Regions from separate parts of the Pseudoalteromonas sp. 2CM32C genome, predicted to be linked through region 3. Evidence: predicted binding sites of a transcription regulator. Region 3 holds the regulator's gene; each other region holds the start of a gene.

Region 1 (2,278 bases), on a different contig from region 3:
CAGGCACAATTGTAGATGCTAACGGCAATACCGTTGTAAGTAGTAACGGTGTGTTTGAATACTCTCGTCGTTCAGCACCTTTTGGCTTTAACGGCGCGTACTACTATGTAGGCGCAGAGTACCGTTTTTAATAAATAACTCTCCCTTTCGTTATTTAACTCAAAGGGCCGCAAGGCCCTTTTTTTGGGTTTATATTTAAGGCTAATTAGCTAACAGGTTTTAGTCAGAAACCAAGCTAATAGCGTAGTTGTCGTACTTTTTAATGCTGTTCATCACAGTCATCAGTGTGTTGTGCTTGCTGTTTTCATCTGCTTTTATAAGCACAGAGCTTATTTTATATTTAGCTGCAAACATGGCTAAGTTGTTCGACACTTGCTCCAAGTCAATTAACCTCCCTGAAAAGTAAACGCCGTTATTTGCATCAATACTGAAAACCGCATTTTTACTTTGTTTTTCAATACTTGGTTTGTCTAATGGGCGATTTAATTCAATGGCGACGGGTTTAACAAATGAGGTAGTAACAATAAAAAATATGAGCAGTATGAACACAATATCAAGCATTGGGGTCATGTCTACGTCGGCGTTATTTTGCAGTTTAGCTGTTTTATTTTTCATATTGGACCTTACTATTTTAATTAAAGCTGCGGCGCCACAGCGAGGTTTTTAGGATCCTATTAACAAAACTAGCACAGCTGAAAAATAATACAGTTAAATAAATATTCTAATAACATTAAATATTTGTATGAATTATGTTCTAACATGTAACTTAAACAGGTTAAATGATTTTAAAGCAATAAAAAACCCAGCCTATCGCTGGGTTTGTATGGGGAATAATTTACTGAATAGCTAAAATACAATTCAGGTTATTTAGCTTTTTTGCATACGGCTCATTTCAGCATGACAGCTTTGCATTGTAAGAAGTGTTGCAGCAAGCGCGGCTTCACAATCTGCGGGTTGTGGCTTATCCATCGCTTCTTTAATTTCTGCTAGTGTTTTGTCTTCAACTTCTTCCAGCTCGCTTACATACGTGCTGTCGTTGTTTGAGCCAAATGTAGTAAGAAGTGCGGTGTATGCTCTGCGCGCTTCTACAGCAAATGAAGAGCCTTCCTCTCGCTCACCTTGCTCGTTAATAGCATAGGGTTGCAGGCGTTCAACGCTGACTCTGCGTGCGTCAATCATGCGCTGGAATAATGCTCCGATAGCAGGGTCTTTTATATTTTCTTGTGCTTTTTGGTAAAAATCGATACCGCTGTTCATTACTTGAATGATGTCTGAAATATGATTAGCGTCTGTTCCTTGAAGGGTGTTCATAATGACCTCTTTAATGTTATGAATGAAACTTATCATAACTAAAGCAAGGGCCATTCCATTTTAAAAAGGTAATTTAAGTTGCTGATATTTATATTTATATTTTGCTTATTAAAAATGGCTAGGCGAAAATACAATATTACGCCTAGCAAATCTTACAAATAACCGTGTAATAAGTTTATTTTAGCTCATCAGCGACTTCAGCTACTTTTTGGCGAAGCCAAATATGGCTTGCATCCCTGTGTAGCAGTGGGCTCCAGATCATATCTAACTCAAAAGGAGGAATAGGAAATGGTGGCTCTAAAATTTTAAGGCCGGCATCGTCTAAATAAATATTTGCGGCCTTTGATGGCAAAGTGGCCACTAAATTTTGCTCTTTTGCCAAGTGAATGGCTACATGGTAATTACGTGTAAATGTGGCAATATTTCGGTGTTTCCCAAAGTGAGCAAGTGCTTCATCAACCCAACCTAGCTTTTGCACATCTTTAGGGTCCATACCAACACCCACACCAAACCCCGTTTTACTCACCCATATATGGCGCGCTTTAAGATAGCTATCAAGGCTGAAGTTTTCAATAATTGGGTTGTCTGCTTTTACAAGGCAGCAAAAGCTGTCTTTCCATATACGTTTGTGGTGAAACGATTGTGGCAGATTTTCAAAGCGGTTGATTGCCATATCTACTTTACCATTTTCAACATCATGAAAGGTCACGTCACTTGGCGTAAGTATATCTAACGTTGTATCTGGGGCTTCTTCGTGCAGTTTGCTCAGTAGTTTTGGTGCAAGTGTGCTTGCTGCATAGTCACTGGCCATTATCCTAAATACACGTTTACTTTGGCTGGCTTCAAACTCTCTATTTGGTGCGAGTGTTTCTTCAAGTGTCATAAGTATGCCACGAATGACTGGCTGTAACTCTATGGCACGCTCTGTTGGTACCATACCATCGCTGGTTCGAACTAAAATAGGATC
Region 2 (2,278 bases), 400 kb from region 3:
TATGCTTGAAGCAACCTTATTTGGGTATGAAAAAGGCGCGTTTACAGGCGCAATTCAAGCGTGTCCTGGTAAGTTTGAGCAAGCGCAAGGCGGTACTATATTGCTTGACGAAATAACAGAAATGGATTTAGGGCTGCAAGCTAAATTACTTCGTGTGTTGCAAGAGCGCGAAGTAGAACGCTTAGGTGGAAGAAAAACAATCCAGCTAGACGTACGGATACTTGCAACAAGTAACCGCGATTTGAAAGAAGCGGTTACCGAAAACCAATTTAGAGAAGATTTATATTACAGGCTTAATGTGTTTCCTTTGATGTGGCGACCACTTTGTCAGCGACCTGGAGATATCCTTGTATTGGCTAAACATTTAATTGAGCGCCACTTAAACAAAAGTAAAGAGCCTATGGCTTATCTTGATAGTGCCGCAGAGAAAAAATTACTTGCTCATTCTTGGCCTGGTAATGTGCGTGAGCTTGATAACGTAATACAACGTGCGTTAATACTTAGGACTGGGGATACTCTAAACGAGCATGCTATTTTCATTGAAAACATAGCGGCGACAGATTTTGTAATGGAGCCTGCATCTGTCAGTGCGCAAAATACTAGTCAGCAGCAAGTAAGTGCTACTAATAGAGATATTGACCAAGGCGCTATGAGTTCAGCGTATTATGACGAACAGTCATCTCCAGCCGAGCCAACAAAACAAGACTTATTGGCTGTTGATACGGGAAGTTATAAGGATGAGCTAAAAGATAAAGAGCATCGCATTATTTTAGAAACGTTAGCAAGATGCCAAGGTAAGCGAAAAGATGTCGCTGAAACGCTAGGTATAAGCCCTCGGACTTTACGTTACAAACTAGCGCAGATGCGCGATTTAGGTATTTCACTCCCCGCATAACATCATTTTTAGCCCTAAATTTCCCCTTTGAATTTAGGGCTGTCAAAACTCTGACTTGTCAAATTCCTTCCAACTAATTGAAATTATTGATTTAATTTTTTGGCATGCTTTGTGCTTTATTCATGTTAAGAGTTAACTGCATTGTCAGAGACAAATTATGAAAATTCAAAACAGCGCTGTATTTCAAGAAATGCAATCAATGGCTTTAGAAGCTGGCCGTAATAATCAAATCGAAAGATTGCCAGTAAAAACACAAGCCTCATCAACCGCTCAATTTGGCGATATGCTATCGGATGCAATTAATACTGTGCACGGTTTGCAGCAAGACGCTAAACAAAAAGTAGTGGCAGTAGAAACAGGCGACAGAAGTGTGTCTTTGGCCGAAGCGATGATTGCTTCTCAAAAGTCGTCAGTTGCATTTGAAGCGACAGTGCAGGTTCGTAACAAACTTGTCGAAGCTTACAAAGAAATCATGAACATGCCTGTTTAACTAGGTAGTGGAGAATTATTGTGGCGCAATCTAATCAATCAACCGATCTGGCTCTTGCTACTGGTGAAATGGACCAAAGCGATAGCGACGATCAACAAGAACAGAAATCAGGCTACTTAAGTTCGCTAAATGGCGTTGATTTATTGCGCCAAGTAACTTTAGTTATTGCTTTAGGCATTTGTTTAGCGATTGCTATATTTATTATTATTTGGGCACGTCAGCCAGATATGCGCCCACTTGGTAAAATGCAGACAGAAGAGCTTATTGAAACGCTCGACTTTTTAGACGCACAAAAAATTGAATACCAAGTAGATGGAAATGTAGTGCTCGTCCCTGAAACTGAGTATCAAAATATTAAACTTTTAATGACTCGTGAAGGGCTAGAGCAAGGCCCTACATCGGGTTCAGATATTATCATGCAAGACATGGGGTTTGGTGTAAGTCAGCGTTTAGAGCGTGAACGCTTAAAGCATGGCCGTGAACAACAGTTAGCGCGCACAATTGAAGAGCTTAATAATATTACGCGTGCACGTGTATTGCTTGCCATTCCAAAAGAAAATGTATTTGCGCGCAGAGAGAAAAAGCCTTCAGCAACTGTTGTGCTTACGCTTAAGCGTGGGCGTTCGCTAGATAGCGAAGAGGTCGACTCTGTGGTTGATATGGTTGCATCAGCTGTACAAGGTTTAGAGCCGGCTCGTGTAACGGTTACGGATCAAAATGGTCGTTTATTAAATTCAGGCTCGCAAACATCGCTTGCTGCACGTTCACGCAAAGAGTACGACATAGAGCGTAAGCGTGAACAAGAATATCTTGAAAAAATAGACAGTATTTTAATACCTGTAGTAGGGCTTGCAAACTACACTGCACAAGTTGATTTAAGTATGGACTTTAGT
Region 3 (2,278 bases):
AAATTCTTTTTTTACTATTAAAAAGGACCGCAGCTTTACTGCAGTCCTGGCATATAAGTGAACTTAATTTCATCATATTAGTGTCGAGCAAGCTTCTCTTTGTGTTTAATTACTTGACGGTCAAGCTTGTCAATCAATGAATCAATAGCTGCATACATATCTTGATGTTCAGTGGATGCGAATAATTCAGCACCACTTACATGAATAGTTGCTTCTGCTTTTTGATTTAGTTTTTCTATATCAAGAATGACATGAACATTATTAATATGATCAGAGTGCCTTTCTAGCTTCGCAAATTTGGTATTTATATAGTCTCTTAATGAATCAGTTAGTTCTACATGACGACCAGTTAAATTTAGTTGCATAAGCATTACCCTCTTTGTTTAGCGTCTTAAATCAGGCTCTTTCGCTGATTTGACGGTGGAATAGCCAGAGATTCGCGATATTTTGCGATTGTACGTCTCGCTACTTTAATTCCTTGCTCAGCCAATATATCCGCAATTTTGCTATCACTCAATGGTTTTGCTGAGTTTTCTGCTGCGATTAATTTTTTAATAAGTGCACGTATTGCAGTAGATGAACATTCTCCACCATTTTCGGTACTTACGTGGCTTGAGAAAAAGTATTTAAGCTCAAATATTCCACGCGGTGTGTGCATATACTTTTGCGTGGTTACGCGCGAAATTGTTGATTCGTGCATTTCTACCATTTCGGCAACATCATTTAAAACCATCGGTTTCATGGCTTCTGGCCCGTGTTCAAAAAAGCCCTGTTGTTGTTTAACAATACAGTTAGTTACTTTTAAAAGTGTATCATTTCTACTTTCTAAGCTTTTTATAAACCATTTAGCTTCTTGTAAATGTGAGCGAATAAATTGACTGTCGCCACTTGATTTAACTGTACGTGACATTGCTGCATATTGGCTGTTTACACGAATTTTTGGCATGCTGTCTGGGTTTAACTCTACAACCCAGCGACCTTTAATTTTTTTAACTGACACATCAGGTATTACATACTCAGACTCTTCTCGTACTATTGTGTCTGCAGGCTTAGGATTGAGCGTATGAATAAGTGTCATTACTTCTTTAAGCTCATCTTCTTTGAGCTTCGTTTTTTTCATTAATGTACGGTAGTCACGAGCAGCTAACAAATCAATGTGCTCGGTTAAAATCATTTTTGTTTCATCAATATAAGGCGTGCCTTTATCAAATTGATTTAACTGAATACACAAGCACTCTTGTAAGCTACGTGCCGCAATACCCACTGGGTCAAATAGCTGAATGCGCTTTAATACCGCTTCTATTTCGTCAAGTTCAACCTCAACGTCATCGTCGTTATCTTGATTAAAGCTCTCTAAAATCTCTTCGCAACTGAGTGTCAGTATGCCTGAATCATCCACCGCTTCTACAATAGCAATAGCAATGGCTTCATCTGTAGGGCTAAATGGCGTTAATTGTAATTGCCACATTAAGTACTCGTGAAGCGTTTCAGTTGATGCGCCCTGATATATAGACTCATCTTCAGGCATTGGGCCTGAAGATGATGCAGGGGCTGCACTCATGTACTCATCCCAGCTAACGTCCATTGCCATGTCGTCACTTACGGTATCTTTAGCAAGCGCTTCACCACTGTCTTGTTCATACTCGCTAGGGGCTTCATCTGCAGATACGGTTACTGTAACTTCATCGTTATCTGCTTTTTGCTCATTTTTGCCCGCAAGATCATCGGCATAGTCTTGCTCCTCAACCTCAAGTAATGGGTTGCTGTCGAGCGCTTCTTGTATTTCTTGCTGAAGATCCAATGTACTTAATTGCAGCAAGCGAATAGCTTGTTGCAACTGAGGTGTCATTGTAAGTTGCTGGCCCATGCGCAGCTGTAGTGATTGCCTCATGTATCTCTAACAATCCTTTTAAGTTGTTATAATTAATACTAGCAGATGCTTATAAATAAGGCGTAAATGTTACAGCCTAAATTGCTCGCCTAAATATACATCGCGTACAGTTTTATCATTTAATACGTGTTCAGGGGTACCAGAAGCAATCAGTTCCCCATGAGAAACAATGTAGGCTTTTTCGCAAACATCAAGGGTTTCTCTTACATTGTGGTCTGTTATTAATACGCCAATCCCACGGTTTTTCAGGTGTTCAATAATTTTTTTAATATCTAATACTGAGATAGGGTCAACACCGGCAAATGGTTCGTCTAACAAAATAAACTTTGGATCTGCAGCTAAAGCACGAGCAATCTCTACTCGGCGACGTTCTCCGCCCGATAATGC

Evidence for each region. Region 3 encodes sigma-54, which starts transcription at its own class of promoters, with help from an activator protein. Its sites were predicted from a motif close to GTTGGCACGNNNNTNGNNT; they were not measured.
Region 1: MTF67_RS10425 (PA2169 family four-helix-bundle protein) is a predicted target of sigma-54. The motif match lies at 1,353-1,371, and genes of this name have one in related genera.
Region 2: fliE (flagellar hook-basal body complex protein FliE) is a predicted target of sigma-54. The motif match lies at 994-1,012, and genes of this name have one in related genera.

Annotation. Positions count from the first base shown of each region.
Region 1 is NZ_JALNTI010000004.1:244,193-246,470, reverse strand. It holds gene MTF67_RS10435 (TonB-dependent receptor) at 1-131, shown strand, start outside; gene MTF67_RS10430 (biopolymer transporter ExbD) at 220-615, opposite strand; gene MTF67_RS10425 (PA2169 family four-helix-bundle protein) at 868-1,311, opposite strand; gene MTF67_RS10420 (LysR family transcriptional regulator) at 1,487-2,278, opposite strand, start outside.
Region 2 is NZ_JALNTI010000001.1:184,754-187,031, reverse strand. It holds gene MTF67_RS00885 (sigma-54 dependent transcriptional regulator) at 1-895, shown strand, start outside; gene fliE (flagellar hook-basal body complex protein FliE) at 1,053-1,385, shown strand; gene fliF (flagellar basal-body MS-ring/collar protein FliF) at 1,406-2,278, shown strand, end outside.
Region 3 is NZ_JALNTI010000001.1:581,673-583,950, reverse strand. It holds gene ptsN (PTS IIA-like nitrogen regulatory protein PtsN) at 1-73, opposite strand, end outside; gene hpf (ribosome hibernation promoting factor) at 78-365, opposite strand; gene MTF67_RS02725 (RNA polymerase factor sigma-54) at 392-1,891, opposite strand; gene lptB (LPS export ABC transporter ATP-binding protein) at 1,961-2,278, opposite strand, start outside.